4 regions of the Streptomyces sp. NPDC037288 genome follow, and region 3 is predicted to be linked to each of the others. Evidence: riboswitches for the same ligand, from Rfam matches in the RefSeq annotation. Region 3 holds a riboswitch; each other region holds the start of a gene.

Region 1 (4,189 bases), on a different contig from region 3:
CGGACAGCAGCCAGGCCGCCGGGTCGGTGCCGGGCGGCAGCACCAGGCGGGAGGCGTGCCGTACGACGTCGTGGTTGGACAGCACCCAGGTGGCGGAGGCGCCGGCGGCCCGGGCGGTGGCGAGGGAGTCGGTGATGACCTGCCGGAGCTCCTCCGCGTCCCACCCGGTCTCCAGGTACTCGAAGTTGAAGGCCTGGCCGAGTTCGTCGGGGCGGGCGTACAGGGCGCGGCGGGCGCCCGGGACCCAGGCCTCGGCGACGGCGGTGCGCGGCGGGCTGTAGGCGTCGAGGATCTTGCGCCAGTCGCGGTAGATCTCGTGGACCTCGTCGCGGTCCCAGTACGGGTGGCTGCCCGGCGGGACGCGCGGCAGGGCCGTCTCGCCGGTGGCGCCGATGTCTCCGACGTCCCGCAGCGGCTCGGTGAGGTCCTTGGCGAGGCCGTGGGCGACGTCGACGCGGAAGCCGTCGACGCCCCGGTCGGACCAGAAGCGCAGGGTGGTGCGGAAGTCGGCGCGGACCTCCTCGTTGTCCCAGTTGAGGTCGGGCTGTTCGGGGGCGAAGAGGTGGAGGTACCACTCGCCGTCCGGGACGCGCTGCCAGGCGCTTCCGCCGAACACGGACTGCCAGTCGGTGGGCGGCCGTTCGCCGTGCGCGCCCCGGCCGGGCCGGAAGACGTAGCGGTCGCGGGCCGGGGAGCCGGGGGCGGAGCGCAGGGCCTGCTGGAACCAGGGGTGCTGGTGCGAGGTGTGGTTGGGGACGATGTCGACGACGACCTTCAGGCCGAGCCGGTGGGCCTCGCCGACCAGGGCGTCGAAGTCGCCCAGGGTGCCGAGGCGGGGGTCGACGTCCCGGTGGTCGGCGACGTCGTAGCCGCCGTCGGCCAGCTCCGACGGGTAGAACGGGCTCAGCCACAGGGCGTCGACACCGAGGCCGGCGAGGTGGCTCAGGCGCTGGGTGATGCCGCGCAGGTCGCCGAGGCCGTCGCCGTCCGCGTCGGCGAAGCTGCGGGGGTAGACCTGGTAGATGACGGCCTGGCGCCACCAGTCGGGGTTCTTGGAGGAGAGGTCCAAGGAGCGGTCTGCCATAGGGGCCATACGGGATCCCTTCGGGGAGGACGACAGTACAGATCTGTCCACATGACCCGGAAAGGGAACCTTCGCAAGGACGCGCGGGGGAGCGTGTCAGCAGTGGTCCAGCACCGCGCGCACCTCGGCGTCCACCACGCGGTACCGCACCACCCGCCCCTCCTTCTCCCCGGCCACGACGCCCGCCGCCCGCAGCAGCCGCAGGGCCTGGGAGACGGCGGGATCGTTCATTCCGGTGGCCACGGCCAGGTCGGAGACGGCGAGCGGGCCGGTGCGGTGCAGGGCGAGGAGCAGGGCGAGCCGGTTGGCGTCGGCCAGCAGCGAGAAGCGGCCGGCCCAGGCGCGCACCCGGTCCGCGTCACCGATGGCGGCGATCGCCTCGCACACCCGGTGACCGTCGATGGTGCGCCGGTCGGCTCGGTCGGCAGGCACGAGATGCATGGCGCCATCCTCGCAGGCGGCTCTGTGATCTTGCATACCTGCACGGGTGCGCAGCTATGCAGTGCCCGGCTCGCACCCGTACGGTGGGCGGGCCGTGGTGCTCGGGAAGTCGATGAGAACTCGACGCGGCCCTCGCCACTGTGATCGGGGAGTTCTCGTCCCGTCCGGCAGCAGCCGGGCCACTGGTCGGTCGTACGACTGGGAAGGCAGGGACGGCGGACGCACGACCCCCCAAGCCAGGAGACCGGCCACGGCACTTCGAAGTGATCCACGAGGTGCTGGAGCGTTCAACCCGATGGCCGATGCTGCTTCCTTCCGCTGGCGGCGCGAGGACACCCTGAAGACGGCGGGACTGCTGGCGGTGATCGTCGCCCTGCACGTCGTCGCCTTCGGGATCCTCTTCCTGCTGGTCGTACCCGAGCACTACAGGGTCGGTACCGACGCCTTCGGGATCGGGCTCGGCGTCACCGCCTACACCCTCGGGATGCGGCACGCGTTCGACGCCGACCACATCGCCGCGATCGACAACACCACGCGCAAGCTGATGGCCGACGGCAAGCGGCCGGTGTCGGTGGGGTTCTGGTTCGCGCTGGGGCACTCCAGCGTGGTGGTCGTCCTCGCGGTGCTGATCGCCGGCGGCACCCGGCTCGCCGGCAAGGTGATGGACGAGCACTCACGCACCCACCAGGTGCTGGGCTTCCTCGGGACGACGATCTCCGGCACGTTCCTGTACCTCATCGCGGCCCTGAACCTGGTCGCCCTGGTGGGCATCCTCAGGGTCTTCCGGGCGATGCGCGCCGGGGCGTACGACGAGCGGGAGCTCGAACAGCACCTGGACGCACGCGGTTTCATGAACCGGATCCTCGGCCGCCTCACCAAATCGATCAGCCGGCCCGGCCAGATGTTCCCGCTCGGCTTCCTGTTCGGGCTCGGCTTCGACACGGCCACCGAGGTCACGCTGATGGTGATGGCCGGTTCGGGCGCGGCGGCCGGTCTGCCCTGGTACGCGGTCCTCTGCCTGCCGCTGCTGTTCGCCGCCGGCATGAGCCTGTTCGACACCCTCGACGGCACCTTCATGAACTTCGCCTACCAGTGGGCGTTCTCCAACCCCGTCCGCAAGGTCTTCTACAACCTCGCCATCACCGGCCTGTCCATCGCGGTCGCCTTCTTCATCGGCACGATCGAGCTGGTCGGCGTCCTGCACGAGAAGTTCGGCCTGCACGACGGCGTCACGGGCTGGATCGCCGGACTCGACCTGGACAACGTCGGCTACCTCATCGTCGGCCTGTTCGTGGTGGTGTGGGCGGCGGCACTGTCCTACTGGCGCCTCGCCAAGGTGGAGGAACGCTGGACGGCGAAGCCCGCCGCCGCCGACTAGCACCACTGCGTGCCGAGGCGGGACGCCCGCCCGTGGCTCAGGTGCCGGACGGTGGCGGTCACCGTCGCCTTCCACCGCCCCGATATCGCGAGTGATCTGGCCGTCCACCGCCGCAAGTCCGGGCTGCCACCGCCGCATCCTGGTCGTCGAGGCCGACGACAATCGTCTGCCCGCGGTCCGCCTCGGCTAGCGCTCCACGGTCTGCAGGTACAGCTTGACGTACCGGTCCACGTCCACCTGCAACGCCACGTCCACCAGGGCCTGTTCGCGCCTGCCCTCGTGGATCTCGGACTCGCCGGGGCGGGGGCGGCGGTCGACGATCGTCTGGCCCCGGGCCGGGCCGGGCGCCAGGGAGACCTCGACGGGCAGGAGCCGGGTGGTGATGCCGTCCGGGTCGGCGACCGCGCACACCGCGCCCGCGTCGCCGAGGCCGCCCGCCTCCTCCGCCTCCGGGGCCTCTCCCTGCGTGGTCGGCCGGTGCGCGAGGAGTTCGCCGGCCAGCCGGGTGCCGGGGTCGCTGCTCGCGCGCAGCCGGTGGACGTCCGGGGCGTCCACCACGACCTGCATGAACACGTCCAGGCCGTACATGGTGATCGGCACGCCGGCCGTGAGCAGGATCGCCGCCGCCTCCGGGTCGTGCCAGACGTTGAACTCGGCGACCGGCGTGGCGTTCCCGACGGCCACCGCGCCGCCCATGAAGACGATCCGCTCGATGTTGCGGGTCACCTCGGGGTGGCTGCGCAGCAGCAGAGCGATGTTCGTCAGCGGTGCGGTGGGGATGAGGGTGACCGGGCGGGGGGAGGCGAGGATCTCGCGGCGCAGGAGGGCGACCGCGTCCAGGTCGGCGGGGCGGCGGGCCGGTGCGGGCAGGCCGAGGTCGCCCATGCCGTCCGAGCCGTGCACATGCCGGGCCGAGCGGGCGGGTTCGATCAGCGGGCGTTCGGCGCCCCGGCCCACCGGGATGTCCGGGGCGCCCGCCTGCTCCAGCACGGTCAGGGTGTTGCGGACCACGCCGTCGACGTCCGTGTTCCCGGCCACGCAGGTCACCGCCCGCAGGTCCAGGCCGGGGTGGCGTACGGCGAGCAGCAGGGCCAGGGCGTCGTCGACGCCGGTGTCGCAGTCGATGATCACGGGGATGGGCTGACCGGTCACAGCGGCCTCCTTCGTCGTACCGACGCTCAAACCCTAGATCAGCGCACGGCGATCAGCCCTACGGCGATCAGTCGCACAGCCGTCGGTCCACCGGCGATCAGTCCCACAGCCCGGTGCCGCGTGCGGCCACCCGG
Region 2 (4,189 bases), on a different contig from region 3:
GACTGCGCCTGGTCGAGGAACGGGGTCCGCGCCGCCGCCATGTCGATCAGGCCGCGCTGCGGGATCTCCCACGCCGTGCGGTACAGGGCCCGTACGTCGGCCGGGATCCAGGCGAAGTCCTGCACGGAGCCGTTGGAGTCGCGCAGCGCCTCACGGGTCCGCGCGTCCCAGACGCCGAGCTCCTTCAGATCCTTCACCAGGTACGAGTTGACCTGCAGGAACTCACCGGACAGCGTCTCGCGCTTGAACAGGTTCGACACCTGCGGCTCGATGCACTCGTACACGCCCGCGATGGAGGCGATGGTGGCGGTGGGCGCGATCGCGAGGAGGAGCGAGTTGCGCATGCCGACGGCCGCGATCCGCTCGCGCAGGGCCGCCCAGCGCTCGGGCCAGGTGAGCTCGGCGTCGTAGTGGTCGGGGTGCAGGACACCCTGGGCGGTACGGGTCTTCTCCCAGGCCGGCAGCGGGCCGCTCCGCTCGGCGAGGTCGGCGGAGGCCTCGTACGCGGCGAGCATGACGCGCTCGGCGATCCGCGTGGACAGGGCCTTGGCCTCCGGCGAGTCGAACGGCAGGCGCAGCTTGAAGAACACGTCCTGCAGACCCATGGCACCGAGGCCGACGGGCCGCCACTTGGCGTTCGACCGGCCCGCCTGCTCGGTCGGGTAGAAGTTGATGTCGACCACGCGGTCGAGGAAGGTGACGGCCGTGCGGACCGTCTCGTCGAGGCGCTCCCAGTCGATGTCCCCGTTGCTCACGAACGCACCGAGGTTGACCGAGCCCAGGTTGCAGACCGCCGTCTCGCCGTCGTCCGTGACCTCCAGGATCTCCGTGCAGAGGTTGGAGGAGTGGACGACGTGACCGGGCAGGGCCGTCTGGTTGGCGGTGCGGTTGGCCGCGTCCTTGAAGGTCATCCAGCCGTTGCCGGTCTGCGCGAGGGTGCGCATCATCCGGCCGTACAGCTCACGGGCCGGGATCGTCCTCTTCGCCAGGCCCGCGTCCTCGGCCTTGCGGTAGGCGGCGTCGAACTCCTCGCCCCACAGGTCCACCAGCTCCGGCACGTCCGCCGGGGAGAACAGCGACCACTGCGCGTCGGCGTTGACCCGGCGCATGAACTCGTCCGGGATCCAGTGCGCGAGGTTCAGGTTGTGCGTACGGCGGGCGTCCTCACCGGTGTTGTCCCGCAGCTCCAGGAACTCCTCGATGTCGGAGTGCCAGGTCTCCAGGTAGACGGCCGCGGCCCCCTTGCGCCGGCCGCCCTGGTTCACGGCCGCCACCGAGGCGTCCAGGGTCTTCAGGAACGGCACGATGCCGTTGGAGTGCCCGTTGGTGCCGCGGATCAGCGAACCGCGGCTGCGGATCCGGGAGTACGACAGACCGATGCCGCCGGCGTGCTTGGAGAGCCGGGCCACCTGGTGGTAGCGGTCGTAGATGGAGTCCAGCTCGTCCAGCGGGGAGTCGAGGAGGTAGCAGGACGACATCTGGGGGTGCCGGGTGCCGGAGTTGAAGAGGGTGGGGGAGGACGGCAGGTAGTCGAGGCGGCTCATGAGCCCGTAGAGCCCGGCGACTTCGTCCACGGAGCGGACGCTGTCGTCCTCGGCGAGGCCTGCGGCGACCCGCAGCATGAAGTGCTGGGGGGTCTCGATGACCTTGCGGGTGATCGGGTGCCGCAGCAGGTAGCGGCTGTGCAGCGTGCGCAGCCCGAAGTAGCCGAAGCGGTCGTCGGCGCCGGTGTCGACGAGCGCGTCCAGCCGCTCGGCGTGCAGCCGCGCGAACTCGGCGGTCCGGTCGGCGATGAGCCCCTCGCGGTGCCCCACGGCCACGGACCCGGTGAAGGACGTCACGCCCTGCGAGGCCGCCTCGGCGCGGATGGTGAGGGTCAGCAGCCGGGCGGCCAGCCTGGAGTAGGCGGGGTCCTCGGAGATGAGCCCGGCGGCGGCCTCCGTGGCCAGCTCGCGCAACTCCGCCTCGTCGGCGCGCGCCGACCGGCCGCGCAGCGCGGCGGCGGCGACCCGGCCGGGGTCGGCGTCGGGGAGGTCGGCGGTCAGCTCGGTCAGGGTCCGCAGCAGCGCGGTACCGGGACCGTCGGTCTCCAGGCCGCTGGCTGAAGCCGGATCTGCTGGCGCGATGGTCACGTGGGGCTCTCCCTCGCTCGGCACGGGGGCCTTGCGGAGGGCAGGGGGCAGCCACGAGCGCACACGGCGTCGCGTCCACCGGCCCACTCCGCGAGGCCCGGACGTCTCAGGGCACACCGGCCGGACGGCCGGGTGCGCTGTCGACAGGTCCTCGGACTGACTCCTGTGCACGGCGTTCACGGGAACGGACATGCACAAGTACACCGTTGCGGGACAGTTCCGGATTCGCACCGGATTCCCCTGCGACGACAGCGAGGATGAGCATACATCTAGTGCCGTGCTGTCGTGTCACCCCCAGATGTTGTGTCGGCTCGGCTTCGGAGGGTCAACTCCCGAGGTGCAGGGCCCGGCTGGGCACCGGACCGGTTCCGGGACGCGACGGCCGGGCGCACACGCGGACGGAAAGCCGCCCGTACGCCCGGCCGAGGTGCGGCTAGTGCGCGCTTGCCGCCGTCGCCGGTGGCAGTTCCGCCTGCACGCCGGGGTCGCCCGCGTCCGCCGTGTAGTCGTCCGGGCTGGTCTCGTCGACGCCCTCGGGGGCCTTGACGGCCTTGAGGACGAAGGTGAGGACCACGGTCACGGCGACGTTGAGCACGAACGCGGTCAGTCCGATGTAGCCGATCTCCCCGATGCCGGGGATCTCCTTGGCCGAGCCGCCGAAGTGCTTCTGGGTCGGCGAGGCGACCCCGTACGCCGCGACCGTGCCGTACACCATGCCGACCGCCCAGCCGGCGAGCAGCGCCCAGCGGTGGAACCAGCGGGTGAACAGGCCGCCGACCAGGGCCGGGAAGGTCTGCAGGATCCAGATGCCGCCCAGCAGCTGGAAGTTGATCGCGACCGTCTTGTCCATGGTGAGGACGAAGACCAGGGCGCCGACCTTCACCAGCAGTGAGACGATCTTGGAGACCTGGGCCTCCTGCCTGGGCGTGGCGTCCGGCTTGATGAAGTCCCGGTAGATGTTGCGGGTGAAGAGGTTCGCCGCCGCGATCGACATGATGGCCGCCGGCACGAGTGCGCCGATGCCGATCGCCGCGAAGGCCACACCCGCGAACCAGTCCGGGAACATGTCCTCGAACAGCTGGGGGATGGCCAGCTGGCCGTTGGTGACCTTGACGCCGGCCGCGATCGCCATGAAGCCCAGCAGGGCCAGCAGACCGAGCATCAGGGAGTACAGCGGCAGGATCGTGGTGTTGCGGCGGATCACCTCGCGGCTCTTGGAGGACAGGGTCGCGGTGATCGAGTGGGGGTACATGAAGAGCGCGAGCGCCGAGCCCAGCGCCAGGGTGGCGTACGTCCACTGGCCCGCTTCCGGCGGCGCGAGCGCGCCGCGCGGCTTGCCGGTGGCCGGGTTGACCTGGCTGAACGCGTGGCCCGCCTTGGCGAAGACGTCGTCGAAGCCGCCCAGCTTGATCGGGATGTAGATGATCGCCACCGCGATGACGACGTAGATCAGCGCGTCCTTGACGAAGGCGATCAGGGCCGGAGCGCGCAGGCCGGAGGAGTAGGTGTACGCCGCCAGCACGCCGAAGGCGATCAGCAGCGGCAGGTCCCGTACGAACCAGTTGGTGCTGCTGCCCCCGCCCACGCCCATCACGTCCAGCACCGCCTGGATGCCGACGAGCTGGAGCGCGATGTACGGCATCGTCGCCAGGATGCCGGTCAGCGCCACCGCCAGCGACAGGCCCTTCGAGCCGAAGCGCCCGCGCACGAAGTCGGAGGTCGTGACATAGCCGTGGCGGTGGCTGACCGACCACAGGCGCGGCAGGAAGGTGAAGATCAGCGGGTAGATCAGGATCGTGTACGGCACCGCGAAGAAGCCGGACGCGCCCGCCGCGTAGATCGCCGCCGGTACGGCCACGAAGGTGTATGCCGTGTACAGGTCGCCGCCGAGCAGGAACCACGTGATCCAGGTGCCGAACGACCGTCCGCCCAGGCCCCATTCGTCCAGGGAGTGCTCGTTCTCGGCCCTGCGCCAGCGTGCGGCGAGGAAGCCCATGACCGTGACGGCCAGGAAGAAGAAGACGAAGACGCCGAGCGCGACGCCGTTGACACCGTCC
Region 3 (4,189 bases):
TGGTGATCGGCTGGGTGCGCGGAGCACTCTTGAGACATGGGTTCTCTTCACTCGGCACTTGTCCTGACCATCGACGTCTGCGTCCTCGTCTTCGTCGCGGCCTGGGTCGCGGGCGCTGTCTACTTCGGTGTGAAGAGCCGGTCCGGACTGCGCGGCTGGGTGCGCGGACTGCGCCGCACACTGCCGCGCCGGCTGCTGCTGAGCGCGGGCGTCGCCGTCTTCTTCACCCTGGTCGGGCGCTCCGAGGGCTTCTGGCGCCGGCTGCAGTACTGGCAGCCGGCGCCGGCGCTCCTGGGCGTCCTGCTCGCCGTCGCCTCGACCGCCCTGCTGCTGTGGGCCCGCTGGGTGCTGGGCACGATGTGGGCCAGTGTGCCGACGGTCCGGGAGCACCACGAGCTCCGGACGGACGGGCCCTACCGGCTGGTCCGGCACCCCATCTACACCGGGCTGCTCGGCTTGGTCACCGGTTCCATGCTGGCCTGCGGTTTCGGCGTCTGGGTGGCGTTCCTGGTGGTCGCCGTCCCCTGGCTGCTGCACCGGGTCAGGACCGAGGACGGCCTGATGGCCCGGCAGTTCGGCGCCGCCTACGACGCCTACCGCGCCGAAGTCCCGGCCCTGATCCCCCACATACGCCGCACGGGCCACCGGGCCGGCCGGCGCCCCGCGGGCAGCGTGCAGCGGTAGCCCAGTCGCTTGCCCCCACCGCGCCTCGAAGGGCGCGGGCGGTGACGGCACACGCGGCGCTCCGCCCGGTGATGGCATGATGACCGGCGACATAGGGCGACGGCGGTCCGAGGAAGCCGGTGTGAATCCGGCGCGGTCCCGCCACTGTGACCGGTGAGCGAGTTCCGGCAGGCCTCCCCCCGGGGGGGGCAGGCCGGGCGGGCGACGACCCGGGAGCCAGAGACTCACGCGGTCGCCTCCTCGACGCACTCCGGGGCGGATCTCCCCGGGAGGGGAGTGGCATGGGCGTGTCCGAGAGGCCGACGCGAGAGGCGTCCGGCGGCGCTGTGACGGGAAGCGCGGCAGCACCGTGCCGGGTCGTCGTGTGCCGGGACTGCTGCTGCGGCAGTCCCAAGGTGCCCGGGGTCGATCACATGGCGCAGACCGCACGGCTGAGGGCGGAGATGCCGGTGCGGATCTCCGACTGCCTCGACGTGTGCGACCAGGCCAACGTCATCGTCGTACAGCCGTCCACGGCGGGCCGGGCCGCCGGTGCGCGGCCGGTCTGGCTCGGACTCGTCAACGATCCGGACGCGACCGAGGACATCGTGACCTGGGTGCGGGCGGGCGGCCCGGGCGTCGCTCCCCAGCCGGACATCCTCGACCTGTACACCTTCACACCGCCGCGGCGCCGTGCGGATCCCCGTTGACCCGGGGGTCCGGTTCGGCACCGAGCCGGCGCAGGACGCCACCGTGCGGGGCGAGCTGCCGACGCGCACTCCGCGCACAACTTCGGCCCGCGACCGTCGGGTTGGACCCCGCCCGCGCCGCCGTCCCACCGGCCTCGCACCGTCACGCCTGGTGAGAGGGAAAGATCACGGCGGCCGGAGGCGGTCTTGGCCGTGCGCGCGACACGCGGTACGGTCGGTCCGATATCGACGACGGCGAGACGGAAGCCGGTGGGAATCCGGCACGGTCGCGCCACTGTATGCGAGACGCCCCCGCGGCATCCCGTGAGTCAGACCCGTGGCCGTCGTCCTGTGCACCACCGAGATGGGACGCGAACTCCCAGAGGAGGTTCTGCCATGGCGCAGACCGTCGCCCAGCCGACAGCCACCACCCCCGTCGTTCCCGCCACGCTGCCGCTGAAGGCGATTGCTCCCTGGGCGGTCTTCTTCGGCATCCTGATGCTGATCCTGCTCTACTTCGTCGGCGCCGAGCAGGGCGCCACCTCCGTGCTCAACGGCACCGACGTCCACGAGTGGGTGCACGACGCCCGCCACCTGCTCGGTTTCCCCTGCCACTGAGGCAAGGGGACACCGCACACCCATGAACTCCGCAACGGTACGGAACCTCCTCGTACGGGGCATGCTCGCCGGCCTGGCGGCCGGCGTGCTCGCCCTCGTCGTGGCGTACGTCCTCGGTGAGCCGAGCGTCGACAAGGCGATCAGCTTCGAGGAAGCCCACTCCCATGAACACGAGATGGAGGTCGTCTCCCGTTCCCTGCAGTCCACCGCCGGCCTCGCCACGGGAGTCCTCGTCTACGGCGTCGCCTTCGGCGGCATCGCCGCGCTCGCCTTCTGCTTCGCCCTGGGCCGCGTGGGCCGCTTCAGCCCGCGCGCCACGGCACTGCTGCTGTCGGGCTGCGCCCTGCTCGCCGTGTACGTCGTGCCGTTCCTGAAGTACCCGGCCAACCCGCCGTCGGTGGGCAACGCCGACACCATCGGCAAGCGGACCACGCTGTACTTCCTGATGATGCTGCTCAGCGTCCTGCTGGCGATCGCCGCCACTCTCCTGGGCAAGCGCCTGGCTCCCCGCCTGGGCACCTGGTGGGCGACGGTCGTCGCGGTGGCCGCGTTCGCCGTCGTGATCGGGCTGGCCTACCAGTTCCTGCCCGTCGTCAACGAGGTGCCCAAGGGCTTCCCGGCCACCCTCCTGTGGCGGTTCCGGCTCTCGGCACTGGCGATCCAGACCACTCTGTGGGGTGGATTCGGCCTCCTCTTCGGCGAGCTGGCCGAGCGCCTGCTGAAGCCCGAGCCGGCGACGGCCGGGAGCGGGCGAGCGGTTCCGGCCGCGCACTGACCCCTTCCGGACAACAGAGGGCCCTTCGGAACCATCCGGGGGCCCTCCGGCGTTCTCCGGACACCGACGCGCACGGGACCACCGGCAGGGCACGGAATCCGGCGGACCGGCCGCGGATCACCTCGGTGAGGAGTGGAGGAACCGAGTGGCCAGAGCCCCACAGCCCCGCCACATCACCTTCGGTGGCCGCGACGCGGTCGCCCTCACCCTGCGGGAATACGAGCAACTGGTTGCCAGCCGACGGCAGACAGGCGGCCAGAGCGCCCGCGTGCGGGTACTCGCCCAGCAGGCCAAGCGCACCGAGCAGCTCCTGCACGACTTGGAAACCCTGATAGCGGCCTCCGGGGACGGCTGCCGGGGACGGTCCCACCCGGCGCCGCCGACATGCCCCGACCGCGAAGCCACGGAGCCGAGCGCCGACGGCACCTGCCTGCGCTGCGCGATAACGGCCCTGCTGCGCCGTCACCGGGACTCGGCAGCGTGAACCGCCGGCCGGCGGCGCCTAATCGGCGTCCGGAGCGGCAGGCGGACGCCCCAGCCGCAGGTTCCAGCGCCCGGCCCGGCCACTGAGTTCGGTCACGCTCAGCGGCGGCACGTCGAGGCGCCAGAACACCGTGGCGGACATCCCCAGCGCGTCGACGACGGCCGCCCGCACCACCTCCGGCTCGACGACGGCGACCGCACGCTCCTCCACGGCCTGCGCGTCGGCCAGCCACCGCGCGACCCTTGCGCACAGGTCCTGCACGGACTCACCCCCATGCGGTGCGCAGCCGGGGTCGGTGAGCCAGCGGCCCACCGCCTCCGGCTCGGCCGCCCCCACCTCCTGAAGGGTGCGGCCCCGCCAGCGGCCCACGTCGAGCCCCGCCAGCTCCGGCACCGGCACCCCGTCGAGGCCCAGCGCCGTGGCCGTCTCCCGGCAGCGCGTGCTGGGGGAGACGGACACACGCCCCGCGGCGGGCAGCGACCCGGCCGCCGCCCGGGCCCGCGCCGCGCCGCCGTCGTCGAGCGAGCCGCCGTCGTCGAACCGCGTCTGCCGCAGCGACGCGCTCATGGCGGGGGAGACGAGAAGAACTCGGCTGGTCAAGCGGTCGCTCCGGCTGCTGTTGTCAGGGGGCGGGACTGGATCGGAGGCCCGCTGGGCAGGGGGGTTCAGCAGTGTACCCACGTCCGCGACGCACGCGATCGGCACTGACCAGCGGCCGGCCTCCGGGCGCCCCGGACCACCAGCCGGCCGGCTCATGCGCGAGTGCTCGCCTACTCGCTGGGTCGCAACACCGTCGACATCGCCCCCCGGGTACGGCCCCTGTGCCGAGCGCTTGCGAGCCGACGCCCCGCTACGTCGTCACGGGTTCCAGCCGAAGCGTCCGTACCGGCCAGGGTGGTGGCCCGGCCGGGCCGAACCAGACCCGGACGTCCTCCCCGGTGCGGACGGGCAGGAGGGGAT
Region 4 (4,189 bases), on a different contig from region 3:
CAGCCGCGCGTTCTCCGGCAACCCCCTGTGGATCGCCCGACACGGCACCTCGCGGCCGGGGAAGCTGCCGGGCGGATGGCAGTACTGGACCATCTGGCAGTCCGGCACCAAGGGCCGGCTGCCGGGTGACCAGAATCTCTTCAACGGGTCCACGAGCCGGCTGCGGACCCTCGCGCGGGGCCGGTAGCCATGGGGCGCCTGGGCCGCGGGGGCCGAACGGAACACCACTCCCTCCCTACGGACACCGCGACGCCCGCCTCAGTTCATCTTCCGTTCACCCAGGTTGCCTACGTTCGTCCAGCCAATGACCTCGAACGATTGCCTGGGTAAATGGAAAGCTTCTCGCTGATCCTCGCGATTGTGGTGGTAACCGCACTCGCGTTTGATTTCACGAACGGTTTCCACGACACCGCGAACGCGATGGCCACCACCATCTCCACAGGCGCCCTGAAGCCGAAGATCGCGGTAACCATGTCCGCCGCCCTCAACCTGGTCGGCGCCTTCCTCTCCGTGGAGGTCGCGAACACGATCTCCAAGGGTCTCGTCGACGAGGCCGGCATCCGTCCCGAGGTCATCTTCGCCGCCCTGGTCGGCGCGATCCTCTGGAACCTGCTGACCTGGCTGGTGGGTCTGCCGTCCAGTTCCTCGCACGCCCTGATGGGCGGTCTGATCGGCGCCACCGTCGCCTCCGCCGGCTTCGGTGCCGTGCACGGCGACGTGCTGGTCACCAAGGTGCTGCTGCCCGCGGTCGCCGCGCCGGTCGTGGCGGGCCTGGCGTCGCTGCTGGCCACCCGCTTCTCCTACGGCATCGGTGGCAAGGCCGAGAGCGAGGCCACCCGCAAGGGCTACCGCGCCGGCCAGATCGCCTCCGCCGGCCTGGTCTCGCTCGCCCACGGCACCAACGACGCCCAGAAGACGATGGGCATCATCACCCTCGCGCTGATCGCGGGCGGCGCCATCGCCCCGGGCTCCAACCCTCCCACCTGGGTCATCCTCTCGGCCGGCCTGGCCATCGCGCTCGGCACCTACATCGGCGGCTGGCGCATCATCCGCACCATGGGCACGGGCCTGACCGACCTGGAGCCGCGCCAGGGCTTCGCCGCCCAGACCAGCGCCGCCACCGCGATCCTGGCCTCGTCCCACCTGGGCTTCTCGCTGTCCACCACGCACGTCGTCTCCGGTTCGGTGATGGGCGCGGGCCTCGGCCGCAAGGGCGGGGTGGTCCGCTGGTCCACCGCGACCCGGATGGCCGTCGCCTGGGTGCTCACCCTCCCGGCCGCCGCGCTGGTCGGCGCGGGCGCCGAGTCCGTCACGGACCTCGGTGACTGGGGCACCGCCGCGGTCGCCGTCTTCCTGGTCGCCGCGAGCGCCGCGATCTGGAAGATCTCCCGCCGTGAGGTCGTCGACCACACCAACGTCGCCGCCGACACCGAGGAGCCGGCCGGCGTGGTGACCACCGCCATCGCCGCGGTGACCCCGCCCCCGGCGGGCACGCTCGCCGGCGACCTGACGGCGACGATCGCCTCCCCGGCCGCCGCCGAGCCCGCGACCCCGGCCGCCCCGCCGGCCGCCACCGTCTGACCCCGGTCACCCCGGTTACCGAAGGAAGCATCATGAAGATCGACTGGGCGGCCCTCGGCTCCGTCTTCGGCGTCAGCCTCGCGTTCGCGGTGGGCCTGGTGGCCCTGTTCACCCTCGGCGTGGGCGGTCTGGCCCGGCGCGAGAAGGCCGCGGCCCAGGGCGGTTCCGCCGGCCTCGCCGTCACCGGCGCCTACGTCTGCTTCGCCGCGTGCGCGGCGGCGGTGGCGTACGGCATCTACCTGATCGTGGCCAAGCCCTGACCCACCCTGCGAAGGCCCCCCTCCCGCTCTCCGCGGAAGGGGGGCCTTTCCCATGCCCCGCACGCCCCGCGATGTGGGGATCGGCACACTCTCCCCGTGCAGGTCAACGGCAAGTTGACGGCCGTTCCGGGCGCGTGGTGGACTGCCCAGGCCATCTACGGCGGCAGGAGAGGAAGCCGGTGCGAATCCGGCGCGGTCCCGCCACTGTCACCGGGGAAGAACCCCCGGGAGCCAGGAACTCTCACCGCCGAATCTCGTCGAACCAGGGCGCGGACACCCTGAGTGAGGACACGGATCGCCATGCTCGGCTGCCGAAGGACAAGGACCCGCACCAGGCCCGCTCCTGTACCCACGGCCGGCTGAGCCGATGGGTGCCGATCGCATGTACGCGTACGGCGCCGCCGCCGGCCTTCTCGGTGACCTCCTCCTCGGCGATCCGCGCCGTGGACATCCGGTCGCCGTGTTCGGGCGGGCGGCCGCTGCCGTGGACCGCGCGTTGTGGCACGACCACCGCGGCTGGGGCGCCCTGCACACCGTCGTGTGCGCCGGAGGCGCCGTCGCACTCGGCACGGTGGCCGCAAGCGCCGTACGCCCCTCTCCCACCGCCTCCCTCGCACTGACCGCCGCCGCCACCTGGGCGGTCGTCGGCGGTACGTCGCTCGCCCGCGAGGCCCGCACGATCGGGCGTGCGCTGGAGGCCGGGGACGTCGAGGCGGCGCGGGCGCGGCTGCCTCATCTGTGCGGCCGGGATCCGCAGGCACTGGACGCCGACGGGATCGCCCGGGCGGTGGTCGAGTCGGTCGCCGAGAACACCTCCGACGCCGTCGTGGGGGCGCTGGTGTGGGGGGCCGTGGCCGGGGTTCCGGGGCTGCTCGGGTTCCGGGCGGTCAACACCCTGGACGCGATGGTGGGTCACAGGTCCCGCCGGTACCGGCGCTACGGCTGGGCCTCCGCCCGGCTCGACGACCTGGCCGGCTGGCCGGGGGCGCGGCTGACCGCCGTACTCGCCGCCGCGGCCGGACCCGACCCGCGCGGTGCCCTGCGCGCCTGGAACGCCGACGCCCACCGGCATCCGAGCCCCAACGCCGGGCCCGTGGAGGCCTCCTTCGCGGGCGCCCTCGGCGTACGCCTGGGCGGCACGCTCTCCTACAGCGGCCGGGTCGAACACCGGCCGGTGCTGAACGGGGACACCGGACGGGCCGTCCGGGTCACCGACATCGACCGGGCCGTACGGCTCTCCCGCCGCGTCGGCCTGCTCGCGCTCGGCACCACGGTCGCCGCGCGCCACCTCGTCAAAAGCCTGAAGGGACGTGGCAAGTGAGCGGGGGTCTCCTCGTCGCCGGCACCACCTCCGACGCCGGCAAGAGCGTCGTGACGGCCGGGATCTGCCGGTGGCTGGTGCGCCAGGGCGTGAAGGTCGCGCCGTTCAAGGCGCAGAACATGTCGCTCAACTCCTTCGTGACCCGGGAGGGCGCGGAGATCGGGCGGGCCCAGGCCATGCAGGCCCAGGCCTGCCGGATCGAGCCGACCGCGCTGATGAACCCGGTGCTGCTCAAGCCGGGCGGCGAACGGAGCAGCCAGGTCGTGCTGCTGGGCAAGCCGGTGGGCGAGCTGAGCGCGCGCGGGTACCACGGGGGGCGCCAGCAGAAGCTCCTCGGCACGGTACTGGACTGTCTGGCCGAGTTGCGGGGCACGTATGACGCGGTGATCTGTGAGGGTGCGGGCAGCCCGGCCGAGATCAATCTGCGCCGGACCGACATCGTGAACATGGGGATCGCCCGCCAGGCACGCCTGCCGGTGCTGGTGGTGGGCGACATCGACCGCGGGGGCGTCTTCGCGTCCTTCTTCGGGACCGTCGCCCTGCTCTCGCCCGAGGACCAGGAGCTGGTCGCCGGGTTCCTGGTGAACAAGTTCCGGGGCGATGTCTCCCTGCTGGAGCCGGGCCTGGAGATGCTGCACGGGCTCACCGGGCGGCACACCTACGGCGTGCTGCCCTTCCGGCACGGGCTCGGCATCGACGAGGAGGACGGACTGCGGGTGTCGCTGCGCGGCACCGTCCGGGAGTCCTCCGTCGCTCCCCCGGTCGGCGAGGACGTGCTGCGCGTCGCCGTCTGCGCGATCCCGCTGATGTCCAACTTCACCGACGTGGACGCGCTGGCCGCCGAACCCGGTGTCGTGGTGCGGTTCGTGGACCGGCCGGAGGAGCTGGCGGACGCCGATCTCGTGGTGGTCCCGGGCACCCGCGGGACCGTGCGGGCACTGGAGTGGCTGCGCGAGCGGGGCCTCGCGGACGCGCTGGTCCGGCGGGCCGCCGAAGCACGCCCGATCCTCGGCATCTGCGGCGGCTT

What was found. A riboswitch is a leader RNA that binds a small molecule or an ion and turns the genes downstream of it on or off. The one in region 3 is predicted to bind cobalamin.
Region 1: linked by a shared signal. The riboswitch ahead of nicT (Nickel transporter NicT) and the one ahead of ACZ7GZ_RS14985 (CbtB domain-containing protein) in region 3 are both predicted to bind cobalamin.
Region 2: linked by a shared signal. The riboswitch ahead of ACZ7GZ_RS22620 (ribonucleoside-diphosphate reductase subunit alpha) and the one ahead of ACZ7GZ_RS14985 (CbtB domain-containing protein) in region 3 are both predicted to bind cobalamin.
Region 4: linked by a shared signal. The riboswitch ahead of ACZ7GZ_RS28275 (cobalamin biosynthesis protein) and the one ahead of ACZ7GZ_RS14985 (CbtB domain-containing protein) in region 3 are both predicted to bind cobalamin.

Annotation. Positions count from the first base shown of each region.
Region 1 covers NZ_JBVJVY010000006.1:231,607-235,795, reverse strand. Annotated here, with positions in the region: gene ACZ7GZ_RS10030 (glycoside hydrolase family 13 protein) at 1-1,084, opposite strand, end outside; gene ACZ7GZ_RS10025 (ArsR/SmtB family transcription factor) at 1,181-1,525, opposite strand; cobalamin riboswitch at 1,604-1,792, shown strand; gene nicT (Nickel transporter NicT) at 1,821-2,903, shown strand; gene ACZ7GZ_RS10015 (nucleoside hydrolase) at 3,090-4,055, opposite strand; gene thrS (threonine--tRNA ligase) at 4,153-4,189, opposite strand, start outside.
Region 2 covers NZ_JBVJVY010000020.1:69,977-74,165, forward strand. Annotated here, with positions in the region: gene ACZ7GZ_RS22620 (ribonucleoside-diphosphate reductase subunit alpha) at 1-2,132, opposite strand, end outside; cobalamin riboswitch at 2,258-2,397, opposite strand; gene mctP (monocarboxylate uptake permease MctP) at 2,566-4,189, opposite strand, start outside.
Region 3 covers NZ_JBVJVY010000010.1:134,406-138,594, forward strand. Annotated here, with positions in the region: gene ACZ7GZ_RS14975 (methyltransferase family protein) at 37-684, shown strand; cobalamin riboswitch at 795-909, shown strand; gene ACZ7GZ_RS14980 ((2Fe-2S) ferredoxin domain-containing protein) at 966-1,373, shown strand; cobalamin riboswitch at 1,572-1,711, shown strand; gene ACZ7GZ_RS14985 (CbtB domain-containing protein) at 1,749-1,970, shown strand; gene ACZ7GZ_RS14990 (CbtA family protein) at 1,993-2,745, shown strand; gene ACZ7GZ_RS14995 (hypothetical protein) at 2,891-3,229, shown strand; gene ACZ7GZ_RS15000 (histidine phosphatase family protein) at 3,248-3,829, opposite strand; gene ACZ7GZ_RS15005 (NIPSNAP family protein) at 4,080-4,189, opposite strand, start outside.
Region 4 covers NZ_JBVJVY010000029.1:54,912-59,100, reverse strand. Annotated here, with positions in the region: gene ACZ7GZ_RS28290 (lysozyme) at 1-187, shown strand, start outside; gene ACZ7GZ_RS28285 (inorganic phosphate transporter) at 331-1,581, shown strand; gene ACZ7GZ_RS28280 (hypothetical protein) at 1,614-1,841, shown strand; cobalamin riboswitch at 1,963-2,104, shown strand; gene ACZ7GZ_RS28275 (cobalamin biosynthesis protein) at 2,209-3,162, shown strand; gene ACZ7GZ_RS28270 (cobyric acid synthase) at 3,159-4,189, shown strand, end outside.